DNA from 3 places in the Myxococcus faecalis genome. Region 1 is predicted to be linked to each of the others. Evidence: riboswitches for the same ligand, from Rfam matches in the RefSeq annotation. Region 1 holds a riboswitch; each other region holds the start of a gene.
What was found. A riboswitch is a leader RNA that binds a small molecule or an ion and turns the genes downstream of it on or off. The one in region 1 is predicted to bind cobalamin.
Positions count from the first base shown of each region.

Region 2: linked by a shared signal. The riboswitch ahead of VZQ01_RS19090 (aminotransferase family protein) and the one ahead of VZQ01_RS25210 (TonB-dependent receptor plug domain-containing protein) in region 1 are both predicted to bind cobalamin.
Region 3: linked by a shared signal. The riboswitch ahead of VZQ01_RS42370 (acyl-CoA thioesterase) and the one ahead of VZQ01_RS25210 (TonB-dependent receptor plug domain-containing protein) in region 1 are both predicted to bind cobalamin.

Region 1 covers NZ_CP144336.1:6,263,706-6,273,724, forward strand. The annotation lists gene VZQ01_RS25175 (hypothetical protein) at 1-455, opposite strand, end outside; gene VZQ01_RS25180 (dipeptidase) at 724-1,977, shown strand; gene VZQ01_RS25185 (hypothetical protein) at 2,138-3,238, shown strand; gene VZQ01_RS25190 (RNA polymerase sigma factor) at 3,283-3,879, shown strand; gene VZQ01_RS25195 (tetratricopeptide repeat protein) at 3,876-4,739, shown strand; gene VZQ01_RS25200 (DUF7305 domain-containing protein) at 4,736-6,013, shown strand; gene VZQ01_RS25205 (FHA domain-containing protein) at 6,088-6,609, shown strand; cobalamin riboswitch at 6,619-6,865, shown strand; gene VZQ01_RS25210 (TonB-dependent receptor plug domain-containing protein) at 6,925-8,886, shown strand; gene VZQ01_RS25215 (MXAN_6577-like cysteine-rich protein) at 9,220-10,019, shown strand, end outside.
Region 2 covers NZ_CP144336.1:4,773,418-4,783,436, reverse strand. The annotation lists gene VZQ01_RS19105 (hypothetical protein) at 1-329, shown strand, start outside; gene VZQ01_RS19100 (adenylate/guanylate cyclase domain-containing protein) at 467-1,693, shown strand; gene VZQ01_RS19095 (MDR family MFS transporter) at 1,815-3,617, opposite strand; cobalamin riboswitch at 3,799-4,012, shown strand; gene VZQ01_RS19090 (aminotransferase family protein) at 4,278-5,642, shown strand; gene VZQ01_RS19085 (aldehyde dehydrogenase family protein) at 5,639-7,198, shown strand; gene VZQ01_RS19080 (acetyl ornithine aminotransferase family protein) at 7,220-8,599, shown strand; gene VZQ01_RS19075 (CoA transferase subunit A) at 8,611-9,519, shown strand; gene VZQ01_RS19070 (CoA-transferase subunit beta) at 9,509-10,019, shown strand, end outside.
Region 3 covers NZ_CP144336.1:10,716,558-10,726,576, reverse strand. The annotation lists gene VZQ01_RS42390 (serine/threonine-protein kinase) at 1-1,558, opposite strand, end outside; gene VZQ01_RS42385 (6-phosphofructokinase) at 1,591-2,688, opposite strand; gene VZQ01_RS42380 (hypothetical protein) at 2,830-3,312, opposite strand; gene VZQ01_RS42375 (hypothetical protein) at 3,486-4,169, shown strand; gene VZQ01_RS42370 (acyl-CoA thioesterase) at 4,335-4,754, opposite strand; cobalamin riboswitch at 4,881-5,118, opposite strand; gene VZQ01_RS42365 (S1C family serine protease) at 5,237-6,577, shown strand; gene VZQ01_RS42360 (FHA domain-containing protein) at 6,565-7,533, shown strand; gene VZQ01_RS42355 (DUF4130 domain-containing protein) at 7,622-8,725, shown strand; gene VZQ01_RS42350 (hypothetical protein) at 8,880-9,686, shown strand; gene VZQ01_RS42345 (aldo/keto reductase) at 9,703-10,019, opposite strand, start outside.

The DNA of each region.
Region 1 (10,019 bases):
ATCGGATAGCCGTGAATCTGCCAGCCCGGGCCTCGCTCCATCGCGAGCCGCGTGCCCCCCTCGACGTGGAAGCTCTTGCCCTTCTGCACGAAGCCGGCGAGCACCGCCTGGCACACCGCCCGCTTGGACAGGATGGCGATGTCGCTGAGCGGCACGGCCAGCCCAGCGCAACCCTCCTCGAACAGGGAGAGCAGCGAGTACATGCCGCCCCCGTTGCTGAGCGGCTGACGTCCGCCTCCCTTCGACGAGGTGTCGAGCGGCTTGCCCCGGCCCAGCACGAAGCCCGGGCTGTACGAGCGGGGATAGGACCGCGTCCCCAGGTTCGCGCCCGTCGAGAACCTCGTGAAGGGCACCATCGAGTTCGCGGACGCGAGCATGACCTGGTGCAGCCACTCGAGGTCGTAGGTGATGCGGATGCTGCCCGCTTCTTGAGCTGCCTCGACTTGCCACACCATCGACCGGCTCCTTGGTTCCCCATCGGACGAGCCCGGGTGCGCATCGGGGGACGCGCGGCGTCGGGAGGGACCTGGCCGGAGGTTTTGCATGCGTCGCGCCAGGGTGGACTTCACTCGGGAGCGCGCGGGATGGGGCCCCTGGCGCACCGTTCCCGGGGCGCTTGCGTCGTGCCTGGACGCACGTTCGTCCCGAGGGGACGCGGCTTCAACCCATCCCCTCTCCGTGAAAGAGTGCGCCCACCCGTCCCGCCGTCCCGAGGTGCCTTGCGTGAACCGCTCCGTCCTCGCCGCCCTGGTCGTCCTGGGAACCGCCCCGTCGCTCGCCGCGGCGCCCGCGCCCGTCTCCGCCAAGGCCCGCGCCATCCATGACTCGGCGCTCATCATCGACACCCACGTGGACACGCCCCTGCGCATGCTCAACGAGGGCTTCGACGTGGGCTCCAAGCCGCCCAATGGCCAGGGGCACCTGGACCTGACGCGCGCGCGGGAGGGCAACCTGGGCGCGGCCTTCTTCTCCATCTGGGTGGAGCCCAAGGAGTACGCCGGCCGCTACACGCACCAGGCGCTGCGCATCATCGACTCGGTGCACACCGCGGTGGAGCAGCACCCGGACCAGATGGTGCTCGCGCTGTCGTCCAGGGACATCGTCGCCGCGCGCTCCGGCAAGCAGAAGAGGCTGGCCACGCTGCTGGGCGTCGAGGGCGGCCACGCCATCCAGAACGATTTGGGCGTGCTGCGCGACTTCTACCGCCTGGGCGTGCGCTACATGACGCTCACCTGGTCCAACACGAACGAGTGGGCCGACTCGTCGGGCGACATCACCGACACCACCGTGAAGCACCACGACGGCCTCACCGACTTCGGCCGCGACGTGGTGCGGGAGATGAACCGGCTGGGCATGCTCGTGGACGTCTCGCACGTGTCCGACAAGACCTTCTTCGACACGCTGAAGGTGACGCGCGCGCCGGTGATTGCCTCGCACTCGTCCGCTCGCGCGCTCACGGACCACCCGCGCAACATGACGGACGAGATGCTCAAGGCCGTGGCTGCCAACCGCGGCGTCGTCATGGTGAACTTCTTCTCCGCCTTCGTCGACGACGACTACCGCAAGGCCTACGCCGCCATGTCCCAGGAGCGCGCCGCCGCCCTGGCCGCGGTGGAGGCGAAGCACCAGGACTCCGACCCCGTCACGCGCTTCCGAGCCCAGTCCCAGGCCGGCTGGGAGTGGGCCGCCAAGGTGCCGCGTCCTCCGCTCAAGGCCGTCATCGACCACATCGACCACATCGCGAAGGTGGCCGGCGTGGACCACGTGGGCCTGGGCTCGGACTTCGATGGCATCAACTCCGCGCCACAGGGACTCGACTCGGTCGCGGACCTGCCGCGAATCACCGAGGCGCTGCTCGCCCGGGGCTACACGCGGGAGCAGCTGCACAAGATCCTGGGCGGCAATCTCCTACGGGTCTTCCGCGATGCGGAGGCCGTCAGCCGCGAGCTGCGCTCACCCCCCAGCGTCCGGCGCTGATTCCAGGCCCCGCGAGGGCAGGCGGCGGCACGAGGGAACGTGACGCCTGTCCGCCCGGGATTGCAGGCGCGGCGCATCTTTTCCGATGCACCTGCTGTACAGCGGGTCCGGGGAACCCGGGGGCTTCCTTCGGCCACACGCGAAAGCTAGCCTCGCGTTCATGGCATCGGGCGTCGTGTTGATTCGGCTGGGGCTCGTCGCCGCCCTGTGCCTGGGCGTGGAGGCTCGCGCGGAGGACGGCGGCGGCGCATGGCTGGCCGTGGCGCGCATTGCCTCCGCGGAGGACGGCGCCCTGCTCGAGCGCGTGCGCGGACAGAGCAGCGACCTGCCGGTGGAGCTGCGCGCCATGCCGGGCCCCTCCCTGGAGGGCCCGCCCCAGGCCCAGTGGCGCTCCGCCGTCGAGCTCGCGGACGCGCACCAGGCCCGCGCGGTGCTCTGGTTCCAGCGCTCCGGCTCCGAGCTGCGCGTCCACTTCGCCGAGCCCGGCAGCCGGCACCTCTTCATCCGCACCGCGAAGCTGGAGGGACAACCCGGCGCGCTCGAGTGGTCCGCGGGCGCCGAGGCCGTGGCGCTCGTGGTGCGCTCCGCCCTGCGCGCGGTGGAGGCGGGCACGCCCCTGGGCGAGGTGGTGGAGGCCGCCGCGCCCCCCGTGCCCGTGCTCGAACCCGAGGCCGGCCCCGTCGTCGTGCCCCCGGAGCTGTGGACCTATCCGCCGGCCTCGAAGGACGCGCGCTCCCTGCGGTGGCAGGTGATGGTGGGCGGGCTCGCCGCGCTGGATGGGTACACGGACTCCGGCCAGCAGGGGTTCCTGATTGGCTCCGGGTGGGAGTTCCCCTCGGCGCGGCTGCGGCTGCTGCTCTCGCTGAGCCTGGCGCGCATGCTCCCGGATGGGCGCACCGACGTGAAGCTGGAGCAGTACTCGGGCGGGCTGTGGCTGGACTTCCCGCTGCTGGAGACGGGCGCCCTGCGCTGGGGCCTGGGCGCGGGGGCGGGCCTGCTGCTCTTCGGCCGCAGCACGGAGTCGTACTTCCCGGGCATCCAGGCCGCCAAGCCGCGCTTCATCCCCGCGCTGCTGGTGGGGCCCGACACGTCCCTGCGGTGGAGCTTCTCGCGGCTGCTCGCCGTGGAGCTGTCCGTGGCCGCCGACGCGGCGGTGGGGCGGCCCGAGCTGGGTTACTCCGAGAATGGAAACTTCGTGCCACGCAATCAGGGTTGGGCCATCCGGCCCAGGGCGTCCCTGGCGCTGGTGCTGCTGCCATGAGCGGTGATGACCCGTTTTCGCCTCGGCCTCCCTCCATGGGGTCGATGACGAGCACGGGTCCGGAAGCCATCGGCAGGGCAAGACCTGGAGTGGACCCGCGCATCCAGGCGGCCATCCAGGGGCGCAAGGAGGCCGCCGAGTCCTTGCTGCTGGAGCTCTTGCCCCGGGTGCGCAACCTGGTGCGCTACCTGGTGCACGGCGACGGGGACGTGGAGGACATCGCCCAGGAGGCGCTCATCGCGCTGCTCCGGGGGCTGCCCTCGTACCGGGGAGAGGGGCCGTTCCACTCGTGGGCGGACCGGGTGGTCGCGAGGACCACCTTCGCGTGGCTCCGGCGCGCCCGGGGCACCGAGGCGCGCAGGGGCGAGGAGCCGGCGGAGCTGATGGCGGTGCCGTCCGAGGACGCGCCGCCGGACGAGTACGTCCACCGCCGTCGCATGGTGATGCTGCTGGACCGTATCCCCGACGAGCAGCGGCATGCGATGGTGCTGCACCATGTGCTCGGCATGAGCGTGCCGGAGGTGTCGGACGAGCTGGGGATTCCCTTCGAGACGATTCGCAGCCGCCTGCGGCTGGGTCGCACGGCGCTGCGCGCGCTGGCCACGGATGCGGGTGGCGCTCCGGAGGGAGGTGCGGCATGAGTCGGCTCGTGGATGAGGACGGGCCGGACGAGCTGCTTATGCCGTTGGATGACGGCTCCGGACCCGCGCGCCGGTTGTCGCGGCAGAAGTCCGCCGCGCTGGTGCAGGCCGCGCTCCTGGCCGCGATGGACGCGCCGTCGCCGCCCCCGCGTCGGCGACACCGGCCGCATTGGTGGATGGGCGGGGCCCTGCTCGTGGTCGGCGCCGCGGCGGTCGCGACCTGGCAGCTCTGGCGTCGCCAGGAGCCTGTTGCTCCGGAGGACACCGCGGTCATCGCTCCCTCCGCGCCGCTGGTGCCCCGCGCCGAGCCCGTCGTGCCCGTGCCCGAGGTGCTCGCGCCGGAGCCGCCCGTGCCGTCGGTGCCCGGTGCGGTCGCGCGAGAGCGGTCCGTGCCTCCAGGGCCGGAGGTGCCCGATGCGGTCGCTCTGGAGCCCATCGCTCCGGTGAAGCCCCGGATGAGCGCGCCGTCCGCCGCGCCCGCGCCGGAGGACCTGCTGCGCCGGGCCAACGCGCATCGGGCCACCGGACAGTGGAAGGCGGCCGAGGCGCTCTACCTGCGCGTCATCCGCGCCGAGCCCCAGGGCATGTCCGCGTACGTCGCGCGCGTGGCCTCGGGCGCGTTGAGGCTGGAGCACCTGGGCGATGCGCGCGGGGCGCTGCGCCAGTACCAGGAGGCCCTGAAGGGCTGGCCCGGGGGCTTGTTGGAAGAAGAGGCGAGCCACGGTGTCACCGAGGCGCTGCGCGCGCTGGGGGACCGGGACGGCGAGGTGCGCGCGTTGGAGGACTTCGTCGCGCGTCACCCCGATTCGCCCCATGCCGTGGCGGCCCGGAAGCGGCTGAAGGAGGTCTCAGGTCGATGAGTCGCGCCAACGTGTCGCCGTGGAAGTCCGGGACGAAGGTCCTCTGCGTGCTGGGGTTGGTGGGCGCCTGGAGCGCGTGCGAGGTGAAGGACCCGGTGGCCTTCATCGAGACGCCTCGCAACGACGCGGGGCCGGTGGCCTCGTCGGACGCCGGGCCGACGACGGGCGAGGGCGAGCAGCCCGCCGATGACCACACCGCCTTCTGCGCGTCCACGGGGCCGCTGCTCCTGGTGGGCGACAGCCTCACGGGCGCGAAGGTGTGCAGCGGGCACCTGGCCGAGCGGGCCTTCCGCTACGCGCTGTGCTCGTGCGAGCGGCTGGCCTTCAGCGCGTCGCTCACCACGGATGCGTTCAAGAGCTCGCTGGGCAAGTACGTGCCGGGCGGCAAGGGCGGTGCGGTGGCGACGAACGGCGGCGTCGCGGCCAACGACACGCTGACGATTGGCGGCGGGCTGAGCGCGGGCGGCGCGGACGGCATCCTGCTGGGGCGCGGCCTGTCGGTGGGCGGCGGGCTGTACAGCGGCGGTCCGCTCAGCGGCAACGTGTCCGCGCAGGTGACGGGGGACGCGTGGGTGCGCGGCGACGTGGGGCTCGCGTCGCTGAGCGTGGCGGGCAAGCTGGCGGTGCCCGCGGAGCGCAGCATGTCCGGCACGGTGACGGCCGCCGAGGTGCTGCGCGAGCCGGTGGACTCGGTGTCGCCGTGCGCGTGCGGGGACACCGCGTCGGTGGTGGACATCCAGGGGCTCATCGCCAACCACGCTCGCGAGAACCACAACGACGTCATCGACCTGGAGCCCTCGGCGCTGCAGGGCTTCACCGGCGAGCGCACGCTGGAGCTGCCGTGCGGGCGCTTCTTCCTGACGGGCATCGAGGGCCAGGGCCGGCTGAACCTCGTGGTGCGCGAGCGCACCGCGCTCTTCGTGCGGGACAGCGTCGTCATCGGCGAGCGGCTCTCGGTGGAGGTGGTGCCGCCGGGGGAGCTGGACTTGTTCGTGGGCGGCGACATGACGGTGGCCGGCCAGCTCCTGCTGGGGTCCGTGGACGCGCCGGCGAAGGTGCGCGTGTACGCCGCGGGGACGGGGACGCTGGGCATCTCCGCGGGCAGTGTGCTCGCGGGAAACCTCTACGCGCCCGGCGCCACGCTGACGCTCAGCGGCAACGCGGAGGTGTTCGGCTCCGTCTTCGTGCGCCACATCGAGTCGTCCGGCACGCTGGCGTTGCACTACGACTCCGACATCCTCTCGCTGGCGAGCGCCTGCGGAACCGTGGAGTGACGCAAGGGGGGTGGACAGGGCGAGGGGGCGTGCACAGGTTTGCGTGCACACCTTCCCGGCCTGGAGGGCTCGTCGTGCTCCACCGTCTGTCCGCGCTGATGTCCCGGCTCCAGGAGGACCGCGAAGCCCTGCTGCGGGAGGTCGGGTGGCCCGTTCTGGTGTGGGACTCCATGCCGAGCCGTCCGCGCTCCGTGGCGCAGGCGGAGCCGCCGACGCTGAAGGTGCCGATTCCATCGCGAGTCGTGGAGCCCGTGGTGTTCGAGCTGTGTCCGCGCTTCCCTGGCCGAGGGCCGGAGGTGATGGTGGGCCGCAGCCCCGAGTGCGACATCGTCCTGCCCGAGCCCACCGTGTCGCGACAGCACGCGCGCTTCCGTCCGGAACCGCACACCGAGGTGTGGAGCGTGACGGACCTGGAGAGCCACGGCGGCACCTTCGTGGAGGGGGTGCTGATTGTACCGGGGCGCTCGACGCCGCTGTTCAGCCAGGCCTCGCTGCGACTGGGGGGCGCGCAGGTGGTGTTCCTGCAGGCGAGCGCCTTCGAGTCCTACGCGCGCGCGTGCGAGGTGTCGTCCCGGGTGCGCTTGACGCGCTGGTAGTCAGCTCCTAGAAGGGGTGCGCCCTTGGGTGCCCATGTCGGGCTTTCAAGAGGGAAGCCGGTGCGATTCCGGCGCGGTCCCGCCACTGTGAATGGGCCGCCCTGAGGTCAGGGCCGGGGACTTCGGTTGTCGCCACTCCGGCGGTGTCCAGGCGGACGCTCCGGGGGAAGGCGGAAGCCCCCTTCCAGCCAGACGCGTCGTGCGCCTGGAGCTGGAGTCCATCAGCCAGGAGACCTGCCCGAGGGTGCGGACGTGTCGCGTGGCGGCACGTGCGGATGGCCTTCTCTCTTCGATGGAGAGAGCGGAAGGCGGAGCATGCGGCGCACCTTCCTCGCCGGGCACCTGGTGTGCCTGGCGCTCAGCCTGCCTTCCGGAGCGCGCGCGCAGGCGACGGACGACGTCGTCGTGCCCGCGACGGTGGTGCGAGGCAAGGCGCCGCCGCCTCCCGACGCCCCCGAGCGCCGCGACCCCACGGGCGCCATCACCGTCATCGACGCGAGCGAGCATGCGGGCGAGGCGCGGGACACGGCGGAGCTGCTCGTGGGCTCGGTGGGGCTCGCGGTGCAGGACTCGGGTGGCTACGGGCAGAGCAAGAGCCTGGTGGTGCGCGGCGCGGCGTCGAACGGGGTGCTGGTGTTCCTGGATGGAATCCCGCTCAACGGCGCGGGCGGCATGGCGGACCTGTCGCAGGTGCCGGCCGCATTGGTGGAGCGACTGGAGGTGCTGCGCGGGGGCGCGGGGGCTCGCTATGGCTCGGGAGGGCTCGGCGGCGCGGTGAACATCGTCACGCGCGCGCCGTCGTCGCACGTGCGGGCCAGTGGAGAGGTGGTCTACGGGAGCTGGAACACGGCGCTGGGGCACGTGGCCATCACCGGGCCTTTGTTGGACGGGAACGCGCTGGTGCTGCTGCACGCGGGGCGCTCGGATGGGGACTTCGCGTACGAGCTGGATGAGCTGCCCGCGGTGCCGGACAACCCCGTCACGGCGGAGGCGCGCGCGCGCAACGACGCGAAGGGGGGAGGCGTGCTGCTGCGGTATCGGCGGCGGCTCCCGGGGGGCTCGCGGCTGGATGTGCTGTCCGAGCTGTCGCTGGAGGACCGCGCGATTCCGGGCACGGTACAGAACCCCCAGTCCGCGGGGCGACAGGACCTGGACCGGCTGTCATTGGGCGTGCGGTGGTTGGGGACGCAGGCGAGTGCGAGGGGCTTCTTCCGTCGCGATGGCCTGGAGGTGACGGGGGGGCTGCTGGGGGCGGGAGGTCCGCAGCGGCATGTCGTGGGTGGGGTGGAGGTGGAGGGGCGGACGCTGCTCGGGGGCGGGCATGCGCTGACGGCCACGGTGGCGTCGTCGGGGGAGCAGGTCACCCAGGCGAAGGGCGCGCAGTCCGCGAGCTGGTGGCGCGGCAGTGTCATGGTGATGGACGAGTGGGCGCTGGTGGCTGACGTGTTGAGCGTCGTGCCGTCGCTGCGGTTCGAGCGGGTGGGGCCCTACTGGTTGTTCTCGCCGAAGGTCGGCGCGTGGCTGTCGTTGGGCGGAGGCGTGGGGCTTCGGGCGAACGCGGGACAGTCGCATCGCGCGCCGTCGTTCCTGGAGCTGTACATCCGTCAGGGGACGTTGTTGCCCAATCCGGGGCTGAGGCCCGAGCGGGCGCTCTACGCGGACGCGGCGGTGGTCTGGGACTCCCAGGCGACGGTGGCGGGGGCTCCTCGGTGGAGTGTGACGGCGGGCGGCTTCGCGGCGCTTTACGAGGACCTCATCGCGTACGAGCTGTATCCGCCGATGATGGCGCGGCCGTACAACTTCGACGCCGCGCGGGTGTGGGGCGCGGAGCTGGAGGCGGAGGCGCGGCTGCTCTCGTGGCTGTCGGCGAGCGGTGGCTACACGTGGCTGCGCACGCAGAACCGGTTTGGAGACCCGCGCTACTTCAACCAGGACCTGCCCAATCGCCCGCGACACAAGTGGGTGGGGCGCCTGCGCGCGGGGCCGGAGTGGCTCAACGCGCGCACCGAGGTGCTGTATCAGGCGTCGCAGTTCGTCAACCGCACGGGCACGCGCTCTCTGCCCTCGCGCACGCTGTGGAGCGTGGGGGCCTCCAGCACCTTCCTGCACCGGCCCGAGGTGACGCTGTCGGTCGAGGTGAAGAACCTGCTCGACGCGCGGGTACAGGACTTCACCGGCTTCCCGCTGCCAGGGCGCGCGGCGTACGCGACGCTCGCGGTGTCGCTCGAGCCGGCTCCTTCTGCTCCCGAGGGCTCGAATGCACCGCGTGCTCCGTGAGCCCGGACGCCGGAGTTGTTCCGGAGCGCGTGGCGTGCGAGGTGACACCGCGCCGTCGCCAGTCGGTGTGCGGTCCTCTCAGCCGCCCGCGCAACTCTCGCTGGGCCGCTCGGCTCATGAGCTGCGCGCCCTGCGCGCTCGCGTGCCCATGCCGGTCGTTCACGGCACCCGTTGCAGCGCCGTCCTCTCGCAGGGGGCATCTCGCACGCACGCTCCTCGCGTCCGGTTCGTCCGTGGGGCCCGCTCGCGAGGTGCGCGTCGCATGTGTTCGCTCTCCCTGGCACCGGTCGTTCGCGGTGATGCCGCGCCTGCCTTCCCCTTCCTGAGGACTCGATGCTTCCTGTTCCTTCCTTCGTAGCGCCCAGGCTGCTCGTCCTGTCGCTGCTCTGTGCCTCGGCGCTCGTGCTCACGGGCTGTCCGGATGAGGGCGTGGTCTGCACCTCCGGCCTCGTCGTCTGTGACGGCGCCTGCGTGGACACGCGGAGCGACACCGCGCACTGCGGCGCCTGTGGCACCACGTGCTCCTCGGGGGAGGTCTGTCAGGACGGCGCCTGTGGTTGCCGCGCGGGCACCGAGTCCTGCAACGGCGCCTGCGTGGACACCGCGACGGATGTCGCCCACTGCGGCGCGTGTGGCTCGGCCTGTGCCGCCGGGCAGGTCTGCGAGTCCGGCACCTGTCGCGAGGGCTGCTCCGAGGGGCTGCTGCGCTGCTCCGGCGCGTGCGTGGACGGCCAGACGGACGCGCTCCACTGCGGCGCCTGCGGCAACGTGTGCCCCGACGCGCAGTCCTGCCGCTCCGGGCGTTGCACCTACGACGTCGTGGCCGCGTGCTTCACCAACGGGCAGCTCGTGGGCCTCCAGGCGGGGACGGACCAGCTCGGACCTCGCCGAGAGTTCGGCGCGGGCATCCAGGCGCTCGCGTCCTGGGATGGCTTCGTGCTCGGCGCGGACATGACCAACGGCAAGCTGCTCCAGGCGCCTGGAGGCAACCTGGGCGCGCTCGTCGAGGAGGACTCGCTGGGCGTCGTGTCCGGCTCCCCCAATGACATCCTCGTGGACCCGCCCCACGTGTACGTCATCGACTCGGTGAACAACACGCTCCAGGTGCTCCGCCGTGACGGTCCGTCCCACGG
Region 2 (10,019 bases), 1.5 Mb from region 1:
TGGGCGGAAAGTCCCTGGCGATTCTCCTGCCCGACGCGGTGGGCTTCCTCACGATGAAGGAGCGCGCCAAGCGCGAACATCGTCCCGAGAAGTCCAAGGACAGCTTCGACATGTTCGTCTACGTCAAGCTGGTGGGCGCGCAGTCCACGCGCGAGGCGCTCGACTCGGCGGGTGACGAGGGTGAGCGGCTGCGAGCGCGGCTGAAGACGCTCTTCTGGAGCAGGGACGCGGCGGGCGTTCGGGATGTCCTCACGTACGCGTCGCAGCATTCCTCCGACGAGCAGGAGTTGTTGGCGCAGGCCGTCGTCGACCTGTTCGACGAGCTGTGAGGTCCACGCACACTCGTGGGGGGGCGGGGACAGGCACCCGCCCGCTCGCTCTCCGAGGTCTCCGTTGACGCTCCGGGTTCGTCATGGTTGCTTCGCGCCCGGCCCGGCTCGGCCCGCCGGGGGGTGGTGAGCGCCTCGTGAAAGTGAATGCCGGAGACTCGCGAAGCCTTCGCGACCATGCCTTCTCCTCCGTGGTGGGCTGGCTCGCCGTGGAAGCAAGGCGTCTGCCCAATCCCGTGCCGCTGCTGTCGGGCCTGTGTGAACGGCTGACGGCGTGCGGTGTGCCCGTGTCGCGCGCCTCCATCGTCCTCTTCACGCTGCACCCGCTCCTGCACGCCCGGAGCTTCCGCTGGCGCGTCGGACATGGCGCCACCGCCGAGGTCCACCCCCACGGCCTCCAGCACCTGCCCGCGTTCTCGAAGAGCCCCTTCAAGGCCCTGCGCGAGGGGCTGCCCGTCATCCACCGCCGCCTGGAGCAGCCGCTCCCGGACGGCGACTTCCCCATGTTCACCGAGCTGCGCGCCGAGGGGCTCACCGAGTACCTCGCGCTGCCGGTGTGCTTCAGCGATGACTCGCGCCACGGCGTCTCCTGGGCCACCTCCGAACCCGGGGGCTTCACGGACGCGCACCGCGCCCTGCTCCACGAGCTGCAGCCCATCCTGGAGCTGGTGCTGGAGGTCTTCGCGCGCAAGGACATGACGGGCGTGCTGCTCGACACGTACCTGGGCCGCGACGCGGGGCGCCGCGTCCTCCAGGGACAGATTCGGCGCGGCGACGGCGAGACGACCTCCGCCGTCATCTGCCTGAGCGACTTGCGCAGCTTCACCGCGCTGTCGGATGCGCTGCCCCGTGACGCATTGCTCGAGCTGCTCAACGCCTACTTCGAGACGATGGTCGGCGCGTTCCACTCGCACGGCGCGGAGGTGCTCAAGTTCATGGGCGACGCCGTGCTGGCCATCTTCCGCATCGACGACCACGCCCTCGTGGAGGACCGCTGCGCCGCCGCCGCGCGCACCGTGCACGAGGCGGTGCGTGCCAGCGAGCAGGACAACGCCTCGCGCCGCCGCAGGGGCCTGCCCACCTACGAGTTCGGCGCGTCGCTCCACGTCGGCGACGTGATGTACGGGAACATCGGCGCGTCGGACCGGCTCGACTTCACCGTCATCGGCCCGGCGGTGAACCTGGCCAGCCGCATCGCGGGCCTGTGCGCGGGGCTCAACGAGCCCGTGCTCCTCTCCGAGTCCTTCGTCTCCCACTACCGTGGCGACGTGAAGGACCTGGGGCACCACCCCGTCAAGGGCGTGCCCCACCCCGTGCGCATCTACACGCTCGACTCGGAGTCCTCCGCGCTCACCGCCGCGTGAGCCCGGCGCTGTCCGGTCCGTGGTGGTGACGCCCGGCACACCGCCCCGGCGCCCTCGCGCACTGGCGTGTGTACCGGCGCAAGGCCCGGTCCGCCTCCGTGCTCGTTGCGCGCCGCCGAGCTCATTCCGTGGGTGCCGGTGCCCGCGCGCGCCCGCGTTGCAGGGGTTGTTCGGGCAGCCGCAGTGTCACCAGGAACGCGAGCAGCGCGACGAAGATGGCGCAGCGGTACACCGCCTCCACCGCCCGCGTGAAGGACTCCTTCAGCGCCAGCGCTGTCCGGTCGACCGCCTCCAGCGTCCGCTGTTCCTTCGCGTCCACAGTGGAGAGCGCTGACGCCGCGGCAGGCTGCTCGCGCGCATCGGAGGGCGCCGTTTCCTTCGCACGTTGCTCCCGTACCTCCGGGCGCTGAAAGGCCTGCCGCTCGGCCTCCAGCTCCGCGCGCACGCGCTCCTTCACCTTCTCTGCCTGGAAGGCCGACTGCGCGGGGCCCGCCTCGCTCCCGTCGACACCGGGCACCGCGGACGCCAGCTCGGCGCGCAGCTTCGGCGGCAGTCCCTCCGTGGCGCTCGCCACGCGGGTGCCCAGCTGATGCGACAGCGTCGTCGCGAACACCGCGCCGAGCAGCGCCACGCCCAGCGTCATCCCGAGCTGACGGAAGAACGTGGCCATCGCCGTGGCCACGCCGATGCGCTGGGGTGACACCGCGTTCTGGATGGCCAGCGTGTAGAGCGGAATCGACGGTCCCAGGCCCACGCCCACCAGGACCATCTTCACCGTGACCTCCGTCTGCGTCGACGTGGGCGTCAGCGTGAACCCCATCACCGTGAAGCCCACCATCAACACCACCAGCGAGCCCAGCATCAGCCCCTTGTACCGGCCGATGCGCGACACCAGCTGACCGCTGAGGATGTTGCCCGCCACCACGCCCAACGTCAGCGGCGTCAACGTCAGCCCCGCGTGCGTGGCCGACAGCCCCACCACGTTCACCATGAACAGCGGCAGGAACACCACGCCCGACAGGAACACCGCGCCGATGACGAACACCGCCGCGTTCCCCAGCGCGAACGTCCGGTCCTGGAACAGCTTCAGGTCCAGCAGCGGCTCCTGCGCGCGCCTCTCCTCGCGCAGGAACAACACCGTCCCCGCCGCCGCGAGCGCGAACAACCCCAGCACCTGCCACGAACCCCACGCCCAGCCGCCACCGTGCGCCACCTGCTCCGCGCCACGCCCCAGGCTGAGCGCGAGCAGGAGCGGCACCACCGCCAGCGCCAGCAGCACCGCGCCCGTCACATCCAGCCTCCCGCGCGAGGCCCCCGGAGGCTTGAGCGCCGGCATGCGCGAGAGCACGAGCGCGAGCGCCACCGCGCCCACCGGCAGGTTGATGAAGAACACCCAGTGCCACCCCAGCCGGTCCGTGATGAAGCCTCCCGCCAGCGGCCCCACCACGCTCGACAGGCCGAACATCGCGCCGAACAGGCCCTGGTACTTGCCTCGCTCGCGCGGCGGATAGAGGTCCGCCACCACCGACAGCGACGCGGTGAAGAGCGCCGCGCTGCCCACCCCCTGCACCGCGCGGTACAGGATGAGCGTCAGCGTCGAGCGCGACACGCCGCACAGGAAGCTGCCCAGCAGGAACACGACGATTCCCGCCGCCAGCACAATGCGCCGGCCCAGCAGGTCCGACAGCTTCCCCCACACGGGCACCATCATCGTCGACGCGACCAGGTACGACGTCGTCAGCCACGGATAGAGCGCGGGGGAGATGCCCAGGTCCGCCTGGATGGAGGGACCCGCCGTGGCGACAATCGTCTGGTCCAGCGCCGCGAGCAGCAGCCCGAGCAGCGCGCCCGACATCGTGAACACCCTCTGTGCACGGGTGAACGTGAAGGGCGCGGCGGCGGTGTTCGCGGCGGACGGAGCCATGGTCTGGAGGCGTCCTCCGACGCGGAGCGCCACCGATGAAGGTGACGCCTGCGCGCGGGATGCGCCAGCGCTCATGCACGGCAGGTTGCTCGTCGAACATCCCCGCGCACCGGCAGACGTCACGTCCCCGCGCGTCGAGCGCGCACCGGCGCTTCGCTTGACAGTCCGAAGAGGCGAACAGTACATACCGCCCCATGTTGGTGCTCGGACCTCGGTCCGAGCTTAAAAGGGAACCCGGTTCGAATCCGGGGCTGCCCCGCAGCGGTAAGTGAGAACGAGCCTCGTCATCCGCACTGGTTCCCCTGGGGAGCTGGGAAGCGACGAGTCGTAGGAAGCCGGCCCCCAAGGCCGAAGCGCTCACGAGCCCGAAGACCTGCCCGCATCCGACCGTGGGAGAAATCCACGGACGGTTTCGACCTGGAGCCGCGTGGGACGGCCGGAAGGTTCGAGCGGCGCTCGTGCCTCGACGGGCCCTCACGCACGCTCGACTTCTCCGACCTCCATCCCCCGTGTCTCCAGTCGCCCGTGGGGGCGAAGGTCGGTCCGTGGGCTCCAGTCGGGGCCTGGTGTGCGCTCACGCGCGCATCGTGACTGCCCTTCTTCCACGCGGGAGCCCTGTCGGGCGACCTCCGGTCGTCCGCGCTGCGTGGAGGACGGACGATGCGGGACGAAGCCAGGCACACGGTGCGCTACCCCCAGGGGAACGTGCTGCTGCGCAATCTCGCGCGCGACTTCCCCGTGGTGACGCACGGCCAGGGCGTCCACCTCTTCGACGCGAGCGGCAAGCGCTACCTCGACGCCTCCGCCGGTGCGCTCGTGGCCAGCGTGGGTCACGGCAACCGCGAGGTGGCGGACCGCATCCATGAGCAGCTGCTGCGCGTCGCCTACGTCAACGGCACCCACTTCACCACCGACGTCACCGAGGCGCTCGCCACGCGCCTGTGCGCCCTCGCGCCCCAGGGGCTCACGCGCGCCGCGTTCCTCGGCTCGGGCTCCGAGGCGGTGGAGGCCGCGGTGAAGTTCGTCCGCCAGCTCTGGGTCGAGCGCGGCCAGCCCCAGCGCGGCAAGGTCATCGCGCGCGTGCCCGGCTACCACGGCAACACGCTGTACGCGCTCTCGCTGTCGGGGCGGCCCCACTACAAGACCTTCTTCGGCCCCCTGCTGGCGGAGGTCGTCACCACGCCCGCGCCGTACCCGTACCGCTCCGGGCTGGAGGACTACGCGCGCGACGGCGCCGAGCACTACGCGCGGCTGCTCGAGGAGACGATTCGCCGCGAGGGCCCGGACACCATCGCCGCCTTCATCGCGGAGCCCGTCATCGGCTCGTCCGCGGGCGCGTCGCCTCCACCGCCCGGGTACTTCGAGCGCGTGAGCGCCGTGTGCCGCGAGTACGGCATCCTCACCATCGCCGACGAGGTCATGTGCGGCTGCGGGCGCACCGGCCGCTTCTTCGCCAGCGACCTGTTCCACTTCACCCCGGACGTGCTGGTGCTCGGCAAGGGCATCAGCGGGGGCTACGCGCCCTTGAGCGCGCTGCTCATCCGCGAGGAGCACCTGGAGGAGCTGTGCCGGGGCTCGGGCGGCTTCATGCACGCGCAGACGTACCTCCAGGCGCCCGCGATGACGGCGGCGGGGCTGGCGGTGCTCGACTACTACGAGCGGCACGACCTGGTGGCCCACGCCGGGCGCGTGGGCGCGCACCTCCAGCGCCGCCTGCGTGAGGCGCTGGGCGCGCTGCCACATGTCGGCTCCGTGCAGGGCGTGGGGCTGATGGCCGGCATCGAGCTGGTCGAGGACACCGCGAGCAAGCGCCCCTTCCCACGCGCGCGCAAGGTCATCGAGCGACTGCTGTCGGCGCTGTTCGAGCGGGGGCTGGTCCTCTGGTCCAACACGGGCCACGCGGACGGGACGAACGGGGACCTGCTCATGGTCGGTCCTCCGTTGGTCATCACCGAGGCGGAGGTCGACGAACTGGTCGACACGCTCGCCCGCGGCATCCACCACTTCTTCCAGGAGGCGTCATGAGTTTCCGCATCACCTACTCGGTGCTGGAGGCGGACCTGTCCGCGCTGCACGCGCAGTTCGACGAGGCGCTCGCCGCCGTGCGCTCGACGCTGGGCGGAGAGCTGCCGTCGTGGCTCGGCGGCGAGGCGTTCCGGAGTGGAGACCTGCTTCAGAGCCGCAACCCCGCGCGGCCGGACGAGCTTCTCGTGTCCGTCCACCGCACGCCCGTGGCCGAGGTGGACCGCGTGGTGCGCGTGGCGCGCGAGGCCCAGCGCGGCTGGGGCGCGACGCCGTGGCAGGAGCGCGTGCGCATCCTCCGCCGCGCCGCGGACCTCATCTCCGAGCGGCGCATGGAGCTGTCCGCGCGCATGACGCTGGAGGTGGGCAAGAGCCGGCTCGAGTCGCTCGGTGACGTGGAGGAGTCGGCGGACCTGCTGCGCTACTACGCGGGTCAGCTCGAGCAGGCGGAGGGCTACTCGCGGCCCATGGCGCGCTTGTCCCCCAACGAGGACACGCGCAGCGTGCTGCGGCCCTACGGCGTCTTCGTCATCATCTCGCCGTTCAACTTCCCGCTCGCGCTCGCGGCGGGGATGAGCGGCGGCGCGCTGCTCGGCGGCAACAGCGTCATCCTCAAGCCCAGCGAGGAGACGCCCTGGTGCGCGGAGGGCCTGTACCAGGCGCTCGTCGACGCGGGCCTGCCTCCGGGCGTCTTCCAGGTCGCGCACGGCGAGGGCGAGGCGGTGGGCGCGGCGCTGGTGCGCCACCCCGGCATCGACGGCGTGTCCTTCACCGGCAGCAAGGCGGTGGGCATGGAGCTGCACCGGCGGATGTCCACGGGCCGCGTGCGGCCGTGCCTCCTGGAGCTGGGCGGGAAGAACCCCGCCATCGTCTGTCGCGACGCGGACCTGGAGGCCGCCATCGAGGGTTGCTTCCGCTCCGCCTTCGGCATGTCCGGTCAGAAGTGCAGCGCCCTGTCGCGCATCTATGTTCACGAGTCGCTCTACAACGCGTTCACCGACGGCCTCGCCGCGAAGGCGCGTGACGCGCGGGTGGGTGACCCGTCGCTCGCGTCCGTCTTCACCGGCCCCGTCATCAACGCGGCGGCGGTGAAGCGCTTCGAGCGCGCGGTGGACGAGGCCCGCCAGGACGGCGCGGTGATTGCGGGAGGTGGACGTCCCCGTCTGGAGGCCGCGCTCGAGGAGGGCCACTTCGTGGAGCCCACGGTGGTGGCGCTCTCGCACGGACATCGCCTCATGCGCGACGAGCTGTTCCTGCCCTTCGTCGGCGTGACGCGCTTCTCGACGTTGGACGAGGCGCTCCAGCGGGCCAATGACTGCGACTACGGCCTCACCGCCGGCATCTTCAGCCGCGATGCCGAGGACGTGGAGCGCTTCATGGCCCAGGCCGAGGCGGGCGTCCTCTACGCCAACCGCCGCACGGGCGCGACGACGGGCGCGTGGCCCGGCGTGCAGTCCTTCTGCGGTTGGAAGGGCAGCGGCGGGTCCGGCAAGGGCGGCTGCGGCCCCTACTACGTCGCTCAATTCATGCGCGAGCAGGCGCAGACACGGATGGGCTGACGCCCTCGACAGGAGACCCCCATGACCATGCTCCATCCCGAAGTGAAGACCGCCCTGCCGGGGCCGAAGGCGCGCGCCATCATCGAGCTGGACCAGCGCTTCAGCTCGCCCTCGTACATCAAGGAGTACCCGCTCGTCGTCGAGCGCGGCGAGGGCCCCTGGGTCCACGACGTCGACGGCAACCGCTTCCTCGACTTCATGGCGGGCATCGCCGTGGCCTCCACGGGCCACGCGCATCCGCACGTGGTGAAGGCCGTCCAGGAGGCCGCGGGCCGCTTCCTGCACATCTGCGGCACGGACTTCTACTACGACGCCTTCTCGAAGCTCTGCGCCAGGCTCGCCGGCTACCTGCCCGAGATGGGACCCAAGAAGGTCTTCCTCACCAACTCCGGCACGGAGGCGGTCGAGGGCGCCATCAAGCTCGCGCGGCACCACACGCGCCGCCAGTACATCGTCGCCTTCAAGGGCGGCTTCCATGGGCGGACCTACGGCGCCATCTCGCTCAACTCGTCGAAGGTGGCCCAGCGCGCCTTCTTCGGGCCGCTCCTGCCCGGCGTCATCCACGTCCCGTACGCGAATCCGTACCGCTGTCCCAACGGCTGCGCGCCGCAGGCGTGCGGCGACGCGTGCAACCCGGCCCTGGCGCTGGAGCGCGAGTGGTTCGTCAACCACGTGGACCCGCGCGAGGTGGCCGCCATCTTCGTGGAGCCCATCCTGGGCGAGGGCGGCTACGTGGTGCCCCCGACGAGCTTCCTGAAGGAGCTGCGGCGCATCTGCGACACGCACGGCATCCTGCTCGTGTTCGACGAGGTGCAGTCGGGCATCGGCCGCACCGGGCACATGTTCGCGGCGGAGCACTTCGGCGTGATGCCGGACATCCTGCTGTCCGCCAAGGGCATCGCCTCCGGCATGCCGCTGGGCGCCATCATCGCGAAGGAGTCGGTGATGACGTGGCCGCGCGGCTCGCACGGCAGCACCTACGGCGGCAACCCCGTGTGCTGCGCGGCGGCGCTCGCCACGCTGGACGTGGTGGAGGGGCTGCTCGACTCCGTGCGCGCCACCGGGGCGCTGCTCCAGCGTGGGCTGCGGGAGCTGCAGTCACGCCACCCCGTCATCGGCGACGTGCGCGGCGTGGGCCTCATGGTGGGCGCGGAGTTCGTGGACCCCGCGACGCGCGAGCCCGCGAGCGCCTACGTGGGCGAGCTGGAGCAGCTCGCGTTCCGCAAGGGCCTGCTGCTCTTGTCGTGTGGCAAGTCCACCATCCGCTTCGCGCCGCCGCTCGTCGTCGGTGAGCACGAGGTGGCCGTCATGCTGCGCATCCTCGACGCGTGCCTGGGCGAGCTGTCGCTCGACCTGTCCAGGGCCGCGCCCGCCCGGGCCGCGGCGGGGGTGAAGCTGTGAAGCCAGGGGCCGTGGACAAGCGCTGCTCCATGCGCGAGGCCATCTCGGCCAGCGTCAAGGACGGCAGCTCCATCGTCATCGACGGCTTCACGCACCTCATCTGCTTCGCCGCGGGCCACGAAATCATCCGCCAGGGCGTGAAGGACCTCACCGCCATCCGGCTCACCCCGGACCTGGTCTACGACCAGCTCATCGAGGCGGGCGCGGTGAAGAAGCTGGTCTTCAGCTGGGCGGGCAACCCCGGCGTGGGCAGCCTGCACGCGCTCCGCCGCCGCGGCGAGGCGTCCTCCTCCGAGCGGCTGGAGCTGGAGGAGTACTCGCACTTCGGGCTGCTCTCGCGCTTCCTCGCCGCGAGCGCGGGGCTGCCGTTCTGGCCGCTGAGCAACTACCAGGGCGCGGACATCGCGCGGGTGAACCCGGCCATCAAGACGGTGCGCTGTCCGTACACGGAGCGGGAGCTGGCCACCGTGCCCGCGCTCCACCCGGACGTGGCCATCATCCACTGCCAGCGCGCGGACATGGAGGGCAACGCGCAGGTGTGGGGCCTGCTCGGCTCGCAGAAGGAGGTGGCCTTCGCCGCGCGCAAGGTCATCGTCGTGGCCGAACAGATTGTCCCCACCGAGGTCATCCGCAAGGACCCCAACCGCACGCTGGTGCCCGGCATCATCGTGAGCCACGTGGTGCACGAGCCCTGGGGCTGTCACCCCAGCTTCGTGCAGGGCTTCCATGACCGGGACAACGACTTCTACGTGAAGTGGGAGGACATCTCCCGCAAGCCGGAGACGTACCGCGCCTGGCTGGAGGAGTTCGTTTACGGCGTGAAGGACCGTCAGGGCTACCTGGCGAAGCTGGAGACGGGGTTGCTCGACAAGCTGCGCGCGAAGGCTCGCGTCTGCGAGGGGGTGGACTATGGGTACTGAGAACAACGTCTCCACCGCGTCCGAGCGGATGGCGTGGCGCGCGGCCCAGGAACTCCACGACGGTGACGTGGTCTTCGTGGGCATCGGCCTGCCCAACCTCGCGTGCAACCTGGCGCGGGCCACGCATGCGCCGGGCCTGTTCATGATCTACGAGTCCGGCGCCGTGGGCGCGATTCCCGAGCGGCTGCCCGTGTCCATCGGCGACCCGTCGCTCGTCACGGACTCGCTGGCCGTGGTGGGGCAGGCGGACATCTTCCAGTGCCTGCTCCAGCGCGGGCTCATCGAGGTGGGCTTCCTGGGCGGCGCGCAGGTGGACCGGTGGGGGAACATCAACACCACCGTCATCGGCGACTACGCGAACCCCAAGGTGCGCCTGCCCGGCAGCGGCGGCGCGTGTGAAATCGCGGTGCACGCGCGGCGGCTGCTCATCGTCATGCGCATGGGCCCGCGGACCTTCGTGGAGAAGTGCGACTTCATCACGAGCCCGGGCCACCGGATGA
Region 3 (10,019 bases), 4.5 Mb from region 1:
CGGCGACGCGCTCCTCACCAGGGCCGCCCACCGCGCGCGCATCGTCCGCGGCGCGAGGTGCGCCGCCCACCGCGCGCGGACCGCCCGTGCGCGGGGAGGGCCCGCCGGGGACCAGGGACAGCGCGTCGGCGCGGGTGCCCGGCGCCTCGGTGGGAGGGCTCTTCGACGCCATGCCGCGCGAGCCCTCGCTCCGGGGCGACGGCGTGCGAGTGCCTGGACCCTCGGGGGCTCGCGGCAGCGCGCCGGGGGCCACGCCGGTGCCCGTGGGCGCGGCGGGCCCAGCCCCGGTCGGGTCGGTGGAGGAGGGCGCCGTCGCCTCGGGGCCGCTCGGCTCGCGGCCTCCGGACGTCATGGACGGGGGCGTGGAGGGCGTGCTCGCCTCGGGCGGATGGAACGCGGCGTCTGCGGGCGCGTGGTACAGCTTGTAGCCGCCGAGGCTCACGGCCGTGAGGGACGCGAGCCCCACCGCGAGCCGGATGCCGCGCCGTCGCCACTTCCGCGCGCGCTGCGCCCGCTGGATGCCTTTGAGCAGCCCCAGCGCCCGCGCGTTCTGCGCGTCCAGCGCCAGCACCTGGTTGAGGCAGCCGAGCGCGCGCGGCGTGCGCTTCTCCGCGAGCAGCCGCTCACCGCGCTCCAGCAGCGACGCGACGATGCGCTGGCGCGCGAGCTTCCGGTACGACGGCGGGTCGGCGAAGAACGACACCAGCTCCTCGCCCACGCGGGCGAAGCCCAGGCCCGCCAGGTAGTCCGCGAGCGCGTCGCGCAGCTTGCCGGCGTCAGGGTAGCGCTGGTTCGGGTCCCTCTGGAGACAGCGCGCGCAGATGTCCGCCAGCTCATCCGACAGACACGGGACGCGGCGGCGCGGGTCCTCGTAGTCGCCGTCGAGGATGCGCTTGAGCGTGGCCGTGGTGTTGGGCGCGGAGAAGGGCAGCCGGCCCGTCATGGCCGCGTAGAACATGATGCCCACGCTGAAGACGTCCGCCTCGGGGCCGGCCTCCAGGCCCTCGATGATCTCGGGGGACATGTGCGCGGGCGAGCCCACGAGCGTGCCCGTCACCGTCATCCGCTCCTCGATGTCGAGCAGCCGCGCGATGCCGAAGTCCATGAGCTTGAGGATGCCGTCCTCGCGCACCATGACGTTCTCGGGCTTCAGGTCGCGATGGATGACGCCCGCCTCGTGCGCATGCGCGAGCGCCGCGGCCAGCTCGTGGATGACCATGGCCGCCAGCTCCGGCGGATCCATGGGCCCCTCGTCGAGCACCGTCTTGAGCGTCTGGCCGCGGATGTACTCGGTGACGATGAACGCGTCCTGCGCGTCCGCGGCGGAGAAGTCGAACACCTCGAGGATGTTGGGGTGGTGCAGCTTGGCCACCGCGCGGGCCTCGCGCGCGAGCCTCCGCCGCGACTCGTCCTTGCCCGCCAGGTGGGGGTGCAGCACCTTCACGGCCACTTCACGGTCCAGGGCGGTGTCGAGCCCCTTGTACACGACGCTCATGCCCCCCGAGCCGAGCTGCTCGAGGATGCGATAGCGACCGATATGGCGGCCGACGAGCGTCATGACGTGTGCGGCGAAAGTGCCTTCCCCCTCCCTCAGTCCCCGAAGCTGATGCCCATGCTCTTCGCGAAGCGCACCAGCTCGCCGGAAGGGTCCACCCGGCGCTCCTTGCGCGACTCGCTCAGCGGTACCGCGACAATCTCTCCGGCGCGCAGGGCCACCATGTGGTCCCACTGTCCATCGCGCACCAGGTCCAGCACCTTGCAACCATAGCGCGTGGCGAGCACGCGGTCCGCCGCGCTCGGGCTCCCGCCACGCTGCAGGTGGCCCAGCACGTTGACGCGGATCTCCGCTTCCACGTGCTGCGCCAAGAGGTCCGCGCACACCTTGCCGGAGCCGCCCAGCCGCACCACGCCGCGTCCGGGCACGTCCTCGGCCTTGTCCAGCACGGCCAGCGTGCCGCCCACGGGGAAGGCGCCCTCGGAGATGGCGATGATGGAGAAGCTGCGGCGGCGCGTGGCCCTGCGGCGCAGCTTCTCCACGATGGACTCCACCCGGTAGGGAATCTCCGGGATGAGGATGACGTCCGCTCCGCCAGCAAGCCCGCTCTCGAGCGTGAGGAAGCCCGCGTGCCGGCCCATGATCTCCACCAGCATCACCCGGTCGTGCGCCTCCGCCGTGGAGTGCAGCCGATCCAACGCCTCCGTCACGATGAGCCGCGCGGTGTCGAAGCCGAACGTCTGGTCCGTCCCGCTCAAGTCGTTGTCGATGGTCTTCGGACAGCCCACCACCTTGAGGCCCTTCTCACTGAGCCGGTGGCCGATGGACAGCGTGCCGTCGCCGCCCACCGCGATGACGCCGTCGAGCTTCAGCGCCTCGCAGCGCCGCAGCACGGCGTCGGACACATCGCGCTCCACCCAACGTTCCCCCTCCCTGAAGGCGTAGATGAACGGGTTGGCGCGGTTGGACGTGCCCAGGATGGTGCCGCCCTTGGGGAGGATGCCGCGCGTGTCCTCCTCGGTGAGGGGACGCGTGAGGTCGGGCTCCACCAGGCCCATGTAGCCGTTCTCGATGCCGACGAACTCGTGGCCGAACTCGTGCGTGCCCCGCTTGACGAGGCCGCGGATGAGCGCGTTGAGCCCGGGGCAGTCTCCGCCACCGGTGAGGACTCCGAGTCTCAGTGAACGGGCCATAGGGGTCGGACGCGGGTGTCAGAGGCAGGAGTGCCCACCATGACAGCGACGTCGGACCTGATGATAGGAGGCCCCCGCGCTGGGGTGCAACGCGCGAATCACCTCACGGATCGGATTTCCGAGTGGAAACGCGAGCTTCCATCAGTCCCGCTTGAGGCGGCGACGAGAGGCGACGCGGTCCAGCAGGGCCTGCAGACGGGGCTGGGGCGCCTTGGGCAGCGCCTTGTCTGTCGGAGATTGTAGGGGCATCTCCTTCGCCATCCGGTAGACCTCGATCAACCGCTCCTTGAAGAGCTCGTTGTCGGGGCGCTCCTGGACGGCGCGGCGGTAGGCGGCGGCCGCTCCCACGTAGTCCCCGAGGGCGAACAGGCGCTCACCCTCCTGGGCGGGTGAGGAGGGGCCGAGCGGGAGCTCAGGCTCCTCGGGCGGTCGGGAGGCCTCCAGCTTCTGGAGCTCCAGGGGCTGGAGGGACTCGCGGAGGTTGGCGAGCTTGTCGGCGAGCGCGCCGTCGTCCGGGAAGGCCAGGAGGAGCGCCTCATAGAGGTCGAGCGCCTCGACCAGCTCTCCACGGCGCAGCGCTCGGTCGGCGCGAGCCTCCATCTCCACCCGGGCTGCAGGATTCATCTCGGCGCGAGGTTACCCGTGCCCGACGGGGATGTCACAACGAAGGCGCGCGGGCCTGACTTCACGGTGAGCCGGGCCGGTGGGCCTCATGCCCGTGAAGCCGTGTCTTCTGGGTATCCATGGGTTCATGCGGCCTGGCGCGTGAGTGGCCGCGTCCGGGGCTCGGGGGGCCTATGCTGCGCGGTGTGAGCCTCTCGTGGGTGGCAGGCGGGTGGTTGTTGCTGTCGGGCGCGCTCGGGACCGAGCTGCGGCGCGACGGCTACGTGCTGCGTCCGCCCGAGGGCTTCCACATGGTGCGGTGGGAGCCGTACACGGGCTCGGTGGCGGGGGCGGTGACGTTGGACGCGGAGACGCCGAGGTCCTTGTCCGCGGCGCTCGCGGATGGCGAGGGCCCGGAGGCGGCGACGATGTTGGTGTCGGTGGTGGAGCGCGGCTTCTCCGCGAGCCCGTCCGAGCGTGACGACTTCGCGTCGGCGGTGATGCAGCACTTCCAGCGGGAGCTGGGGGTGGTGCTGTCGCCGGAGCGCGTGGACCGGATTGGAGGCGATGCGCCGCGCGTGGAGGTGCTGGGGACGCTGCGGGACGCGGGGCAGACGCGCACGGTGCTGGTGGCGGGGCTCGCGTCCGAGGGGCGGCACGCGGTGGTCGTCGTCAGCGCGCCCGCGGTGCGCTGGGAGGTGCTGGCGCCGAGCGTCCGAGCCTCGCTGGAGACGTTCCGCCTGGAGCCGACGACGACGCCTGGCGTGGTTCCCCGGCGCTTGTTGGGCGCGCTCGCGGGGGCGCTGGCCGGTGCGCTGGTGGCGTCATACGCGGCGTGGCGCCGGGGGCGCGCGGGGCGGATGGCCTCCGAGTCGTGACGACCGCGCGGCTCGCGCACGAATGAATCCCCGGTGGCGCCCTGGGCGGCGCCGCGAGCGGGCCGCCTCGGAGGCGGGCGGGTCCCCGCGTGATGCCATCTGCTGGAGTGCGCGCCGGAGCCCGAGGAGCCGGCCCCGGCGCGGATTGCGTTTCAGGGCTTCACGTCACTGCGCACCCGGCTCGGGCAAGAGCGGGGGCACGGCGGTGGGCTTGCGGTGCTCATCCAGCGCCACGAGCACGAAGCGCCCGCGCGTGCACAGCTCCCGCGCGCCCGTGAGCAGGTCCTCGGCGAACATCTCCACGTCCACGGTGACGGAGGTGCGGCCCGTCGCCGTCACGCGGCTGACCAGCTCCACGAGCTGCCCCTGCTGCACGGGCATGTGGAAGTCCACGCGCTCGCTGGACGCGGTGACCACGGTGCGGCGCGTGTAGCGGCTGGCGGTGATGAACGCGGACATGTCCATCCACCTCAGGGCCTGACCTCCGAAGAGGGTGCCGTAGTGGTTGGTCTGATCCGGGAACACCATGTCCACCATCCGCGTCTCGGTGGCGGAGGAGGGGAGGGACGGCTGCATGTGACTCATGGACGGACTCCTGGCCCACGGGCCTCCCCGGACATGAAGACCTCCGAGGGCGGCGGTGGGCCGCGAGGGATGGCCTGACCTTCCCGCGAAGGCCGGGGGCGAAGCGCCACCCGGGGCGCTGTCCGCGTCCCAGATGGGCTCGAGGCAGGTTTTCGGGCTCCGTGGGCCTCCCACCACCCGCCCCTCATCGCGGCGCGTGCTGGCGTCCTAGGCGCCGCCCCTTCCCAGCCCTCGTCTGCCGAGGACCAGTGCGTTCGACGGCGTTCGTTCCCACTGACCGCTGCGGGGCAGCTCCGGATTCACACCGGATTCCCTTGCTAAACCTCGTGGACCCCCACGAGGCACCTCGGGCGGGGCGGACCCTACCCGCTGCCCGGCGCGTCGCCAACAGGGCAGGTGGGTCGACGAGCGCACCGGAGGCCTCATGCCCCGCCACTCGGTACCCCCGCGCGCGCGGCGCTGGGATAGCGTGCGCCGCATCCATGTTCGTCTTCCTCCTCGTCGCCGTGCTGGGGCAGGCGCCGGCCGTCGCCCCATCCGAACCGGGCGCGCCCTCCGCCGTCCGAAGCCAACCCGACGTCGTGCCCGCTCCCGCGCCCGAGCCGCCTCCGGCCGTGTTGCCCCCGGCCACCCACGAACTCTTCCAGCGCATCCAGAACCGCGTCGCCCAGGTGCGCATCATCGAGCGCCGCTCGGGCACGCGCTCCTCCATCGGCTCCGCCTTCTTCGTCTCGGGCGACGGGTACGCCATCACCAACTACCACGTGGTCTCCGACGTGGTGCTCCACCCGGAGGACTACACCGCGCAGCTCGTGCTGCGCACCGGCGGGGAGCCCGTGCCCGCGCGCCTGGTGGACGTGGACGTGGTGCACGACCTGGCCGTCATCCGCATGGATGAATCGGTGAAGGACTACTTCGTCCTGGAGGACCGCGAGCCGCCCCAGGGCGCGCGCCTGTTCGCCATGGGCAACCCCCATGACCTGGGCACCACCATCGTCGAGGGCACGTACAACGGCTTCATCCAGGACTCGCTCTACGAGCGCCTGCACTTCAGCGGCGCCATCAACCCGGGCATGAGCGGCGGCCCGACGCTGACGGGGCAGGGCACCGTGGTGGGCGTCAACGTGGCCACCATGGGCAACCAGCTGGGCTTCCTGGTGCCGGTGCACCGCGCGAGGACGCTGCTCGGCCGGGCGCTGAAGATGGCGCCGGACGCGACGCCCGCGCTGCTGGAGACGGTGCGCGCGCAGCTCATCGAGAACCAGCAGCGGCTCACCGAGCAGATGCTCGCGGCCTCGCTGCCGAAGCAGGCCCTGGGCAGCTACCACGTCCCGGGGCGGTGGATTCCCTTCCTCAAGTGCTGGGGCGACACGCCGCATGACCCGGAGGTGCCGTACACCGTGACGAACTACCAGTGCTCGTCCGAGGAGGACATCTACCTGTCCTCGCGGCACCGCACCGGCGTGGTGGCCTTCCTGCATCAGCAGGCCTCCAGCCAGGAGCTGGGCGCGCTGCGCTTCTCCGCGCTCTACACCGCGCTGTTCTCGCAGGACCCGGACACGGTGGAGGCCTCGCGCGAGGACGTCACCAACTTCCGGTGCACCTCCGAGTTCGTGGACGTGGGCGGGCTGCCCGTGCGCGCGGCCATGTGCCTGCGCGCGTACAAGCGCTTCCCGGGGCTCTATGACCTGGTGCTGCGCGCCGCCGCGCTCAACGCCAGCACCAGCGGGGTGGACACCAGCCTCACGCTGGGCGGCTTCACGGCGGACAACGCGCGCAAGCTGGCGCGCCGCTACCTGGAGGGGCTGTCGTGGACGAAGTGATCTTCCTGGAGGTGTTGGAGGGTGACTCCGTCCACACGCGTCACCGGCTGGAGCGCTTCCCGGCCACGGTGGGCCGCGCGTACTCGAACGACGTCATCCTGGATGACCCGAAGGTCTCCGCCGAGCACCTGCGCATCGACCGCCGCGAGGACGGCGCGCTCGTGCTGCGCGACGTCGGCAGCGACAACGGCACCTGGCGCGTGCAGCCCTGGACGCAGCTGGCGGAGCTGGAGCTGGCGCCCGACACCCGCGTGGCGGTGGGGGACACGGTGCTGCGCTTCCGGGCCCGCAACCACGCGGTGCCGCCCACGGTGGTGAGCACCGTGTCCGGCGAGCCCCGCGAGCGCGTGTTCGAGCACCCGCGCGCCTTCCCCGTGGCGATGCTGTCCCTGCTGCTGTTCAGCGCGCTGGCGTCCTACCTGGGCAACTACGCGCGCACGGACTGGGGCGAGCTCACGGTGGCCCTGGTGATGCCCCTGACGCTCACGCTCCTGTGGGCCGGAGGCTGGGCGGTGGCCAGCCGCATCTCCCGTCGCCACTTCCACTACCGCGCGCACGCGACCATCGGCGCGCTGGTGCTGCTGGGCGCCGTCGCGCTGCCGCTGCTGGTGGCCGCGCTGGGCTTCAGCCTGGGCCTGGGCGCGAGCCTCTCCTGGGTGTACCACGCGACGTTCCTGCTCCTCATGGGCTGGGGGCTCTTCTGGCACCTGCGCTACGTGGCGCGGTGGGAGCCGGCGCGGCTGGTGCGGGTGCTCGTCGTGGTGACGCTGGCCTTCGGCGCCGTGTCGCGGGCGAACGATTTGCTGGGCAACGAGCCCTTCAGCACGTCGCTCGACTTCTCCCGCACGCTGCTGCCGCCCGTCTTCCGGGTGGCCCGCGCCCAGCCCGTGGAGTCCTTCTTCGAGGACCTGGACGGGCTCCAGGAGCAGGTGGACGCGCTCGCCAAGGAGGAGTAGCGCGCGACGACGCCCTGGGTGGGCTGGCGGTGTCAGACCTGGAAGGTAGCCTGCGTCGCTCGGGTGGTCGAGCGACCAGGAGGTCCAGGTGCGAGTGAGCGTGGCGCCGGAGCTGTCGTCGTTCCGGGAGGTGGCGCGTGGGTTGTTGGTGCGCGGCATGCCTCCGGACCGGGTGGAGTTCGAACAGGGGCAGGGGGCGTGGACGCAGTGGGTGGACCCGCTCCTGTCCGGTGGTGGCGCCCGGGCCGTCCCGGCGCTGCCCGCGGACTTCCTGTCCCTGGCGGAGAAGGTGGTGTGTCACCGGGATCCGGAGCGCTTCGCGCTGCTGTACCGCGTGCTGTGGCGGCTGACGCACGGTGAGCGGCGCCTCCTGGAGAAGGACGCGGACCGGGACGTCCAGCGGCTGCGGCGCATGGAGCGCGCGGTGCGGCGGGACCTGCGGGAGCTGGTGATTCGCGTCCGGTTCCATCGCGCCGCCTCGGATGGAGAGGCGCGCCATGTCGCGTGGTACCGGCCGGAGCACCTCGTCGTCCGGCTGGCCGCGCCCTTCCTCGTGGGGCGCTTCCCCTCGCTCCACTGGAGCCTCTTCACGCCGGACGCCAGCGCGCATTGGGATCGGGCGAGGCTGTCCTTCGGCGCGGGGCTCGTGTTCCCGGAGCCTGGGCCCTTTCCGGCCCGCGCCGCGTCGCCGGACCCGGTCCACGCGCGGCCGCGGGTGTTGCTGCTGGGGGACGTGCCCGGCACCCGGGAGGAGGGAGACGCGGCGTGCTTCGTGGGGCCCTCGGGCCGGCTGCTGGAGCTGGTCCTCTCGCGCGCGGGGCTGCGGAGCTCGGACCTGCGGGTGTCCCGGGCCCGCTGGCCGGGGCGTCGCTCGGGCGCGCTCAGCTGGCCGGAGACCCGGGCCCTGCGGGAGGAGCTGGCCTCGGAGGCGGCGCGGGTGCGTCCCCGGCTGCTGCTCGCGTTGGGCGGCGCCGCGGGGCAGGTGCTGCTGGGACCGGGCTTCCGGCTGGACGTGGGGCGGGGGCGGCTGGTGCCCTCCGAATGGGCTCCCGGCGCGCTGGCCACCTTCGCGCCGTGGGACGTGCTGCGTCGGCAGGACCCTCGCGAGCGCGCGGAGGCCCGCATCCACTTCGAGGCGGACGTGCGCGCCGCGGCGCAGTGGCTGAAGAGCCCGGAGGCCCTGGGCTCCTGAGCGGGCGCACGCGGGCGGCCTCGACAACGCGCGAAGCCGCCCTCCATATCGACAGGGCTCCTGGATGATTGCCTTCCGGAGGGCACTGCAGCCGGGCGCGTGAGCGCGGTGCTAGCCTCGACCTGGCCCAGGTGCGCTTCTCGGAGGGGACGCCATGCGTCGTTCAGCCCTGACCCTGTTGTTGCTGTTGTGCGCCGCGTGCGCGCGGACCTCGTCGGTGGTGCCGCGCCGCGGCCCCCCCGTCACCGTCGTCCCACCGGAGCTGGCGCTCGAGTCCGGTGACTCGCCCTGGGCCATCTCCATGCCCTTCGGCCTCGCGCAGGATGGCAGCGCGCTGGTGCTGCGCTTCCTGGAGCGGGCCGAGGCGTCCGGCGCGCGCTACCTCAGCAACGTGCAGGTGGTGTTCGTCGCGGACGACGCGGGCACGTCCATGGAGTGCCGGACGAACCTGATGCCGGAGGGCACCATCCCCCCGTGGAAGCCGCTGATCCGCACCGCGATGGCCGCGGGCGAGTACGCGCCGCTGAAGCTCGTCAGCCGTCCCGTGCCGGACGTGGTGGTGAGCTGCCAGGAGACGTGGGCCGTCACCATGGTTCCCCAGGCCGTCCGCGTGTCCAACGCGGGTGGCGCGCACCCGGGAGAGCTCACCATCGGCGGCAACATGGTGCGCCGTCCAGAGGTGCGCTGCGGGCCGGTGGCCACCCTGCGCCTGCTCACGCGCTACGCCTTCGAGGACGCCGTCGGCTACGTGCCCCCGCGCATCGAGCGGATGGGCGAGCACCGCCCGGAGCTGAAGCTCCAGGAGACGGAGGCGGAGTGCTACCCGAGGGACCCGGCCTCTCCCGGCGTCAACCGCATCGAGGCGATGGCCTATGGCGGCGCCGGACCGCGCGCCGCGTTCCTGGACGGCCCCATGACCCCGATGGAGGCGCCCAGGTCCGCACCTCAGATGGACCTCTGAGGTGCCCGCGCGCGGCTCACATGCCGCGCAGCGCGTGGGGCTGGTAGGGCGCCTCGAGCTGCTGAAGCTCCTCCGCCGTGAGCTTGAGGTCCACGGCGCGCACGGCGTCCTCCAGGTGCTCCGGCTTCGTGGCGCCGATGATGGGCGCCGTCACCACCGGCCGTGACAAGAGCCACGCCAGGGCCACCTGCGCGGGCGGCACGTTGCGCGCCTCGGCCACCTTCCGGTTGGCCTCCGCCACCTCCCAGTCACCCGGCTGGTCATACAGCACGGGCGCGTACGCATCCGTCTTCGCGCGCGTCGTGGAGCTGCGGTCCGTGAGCGACTTGCGGG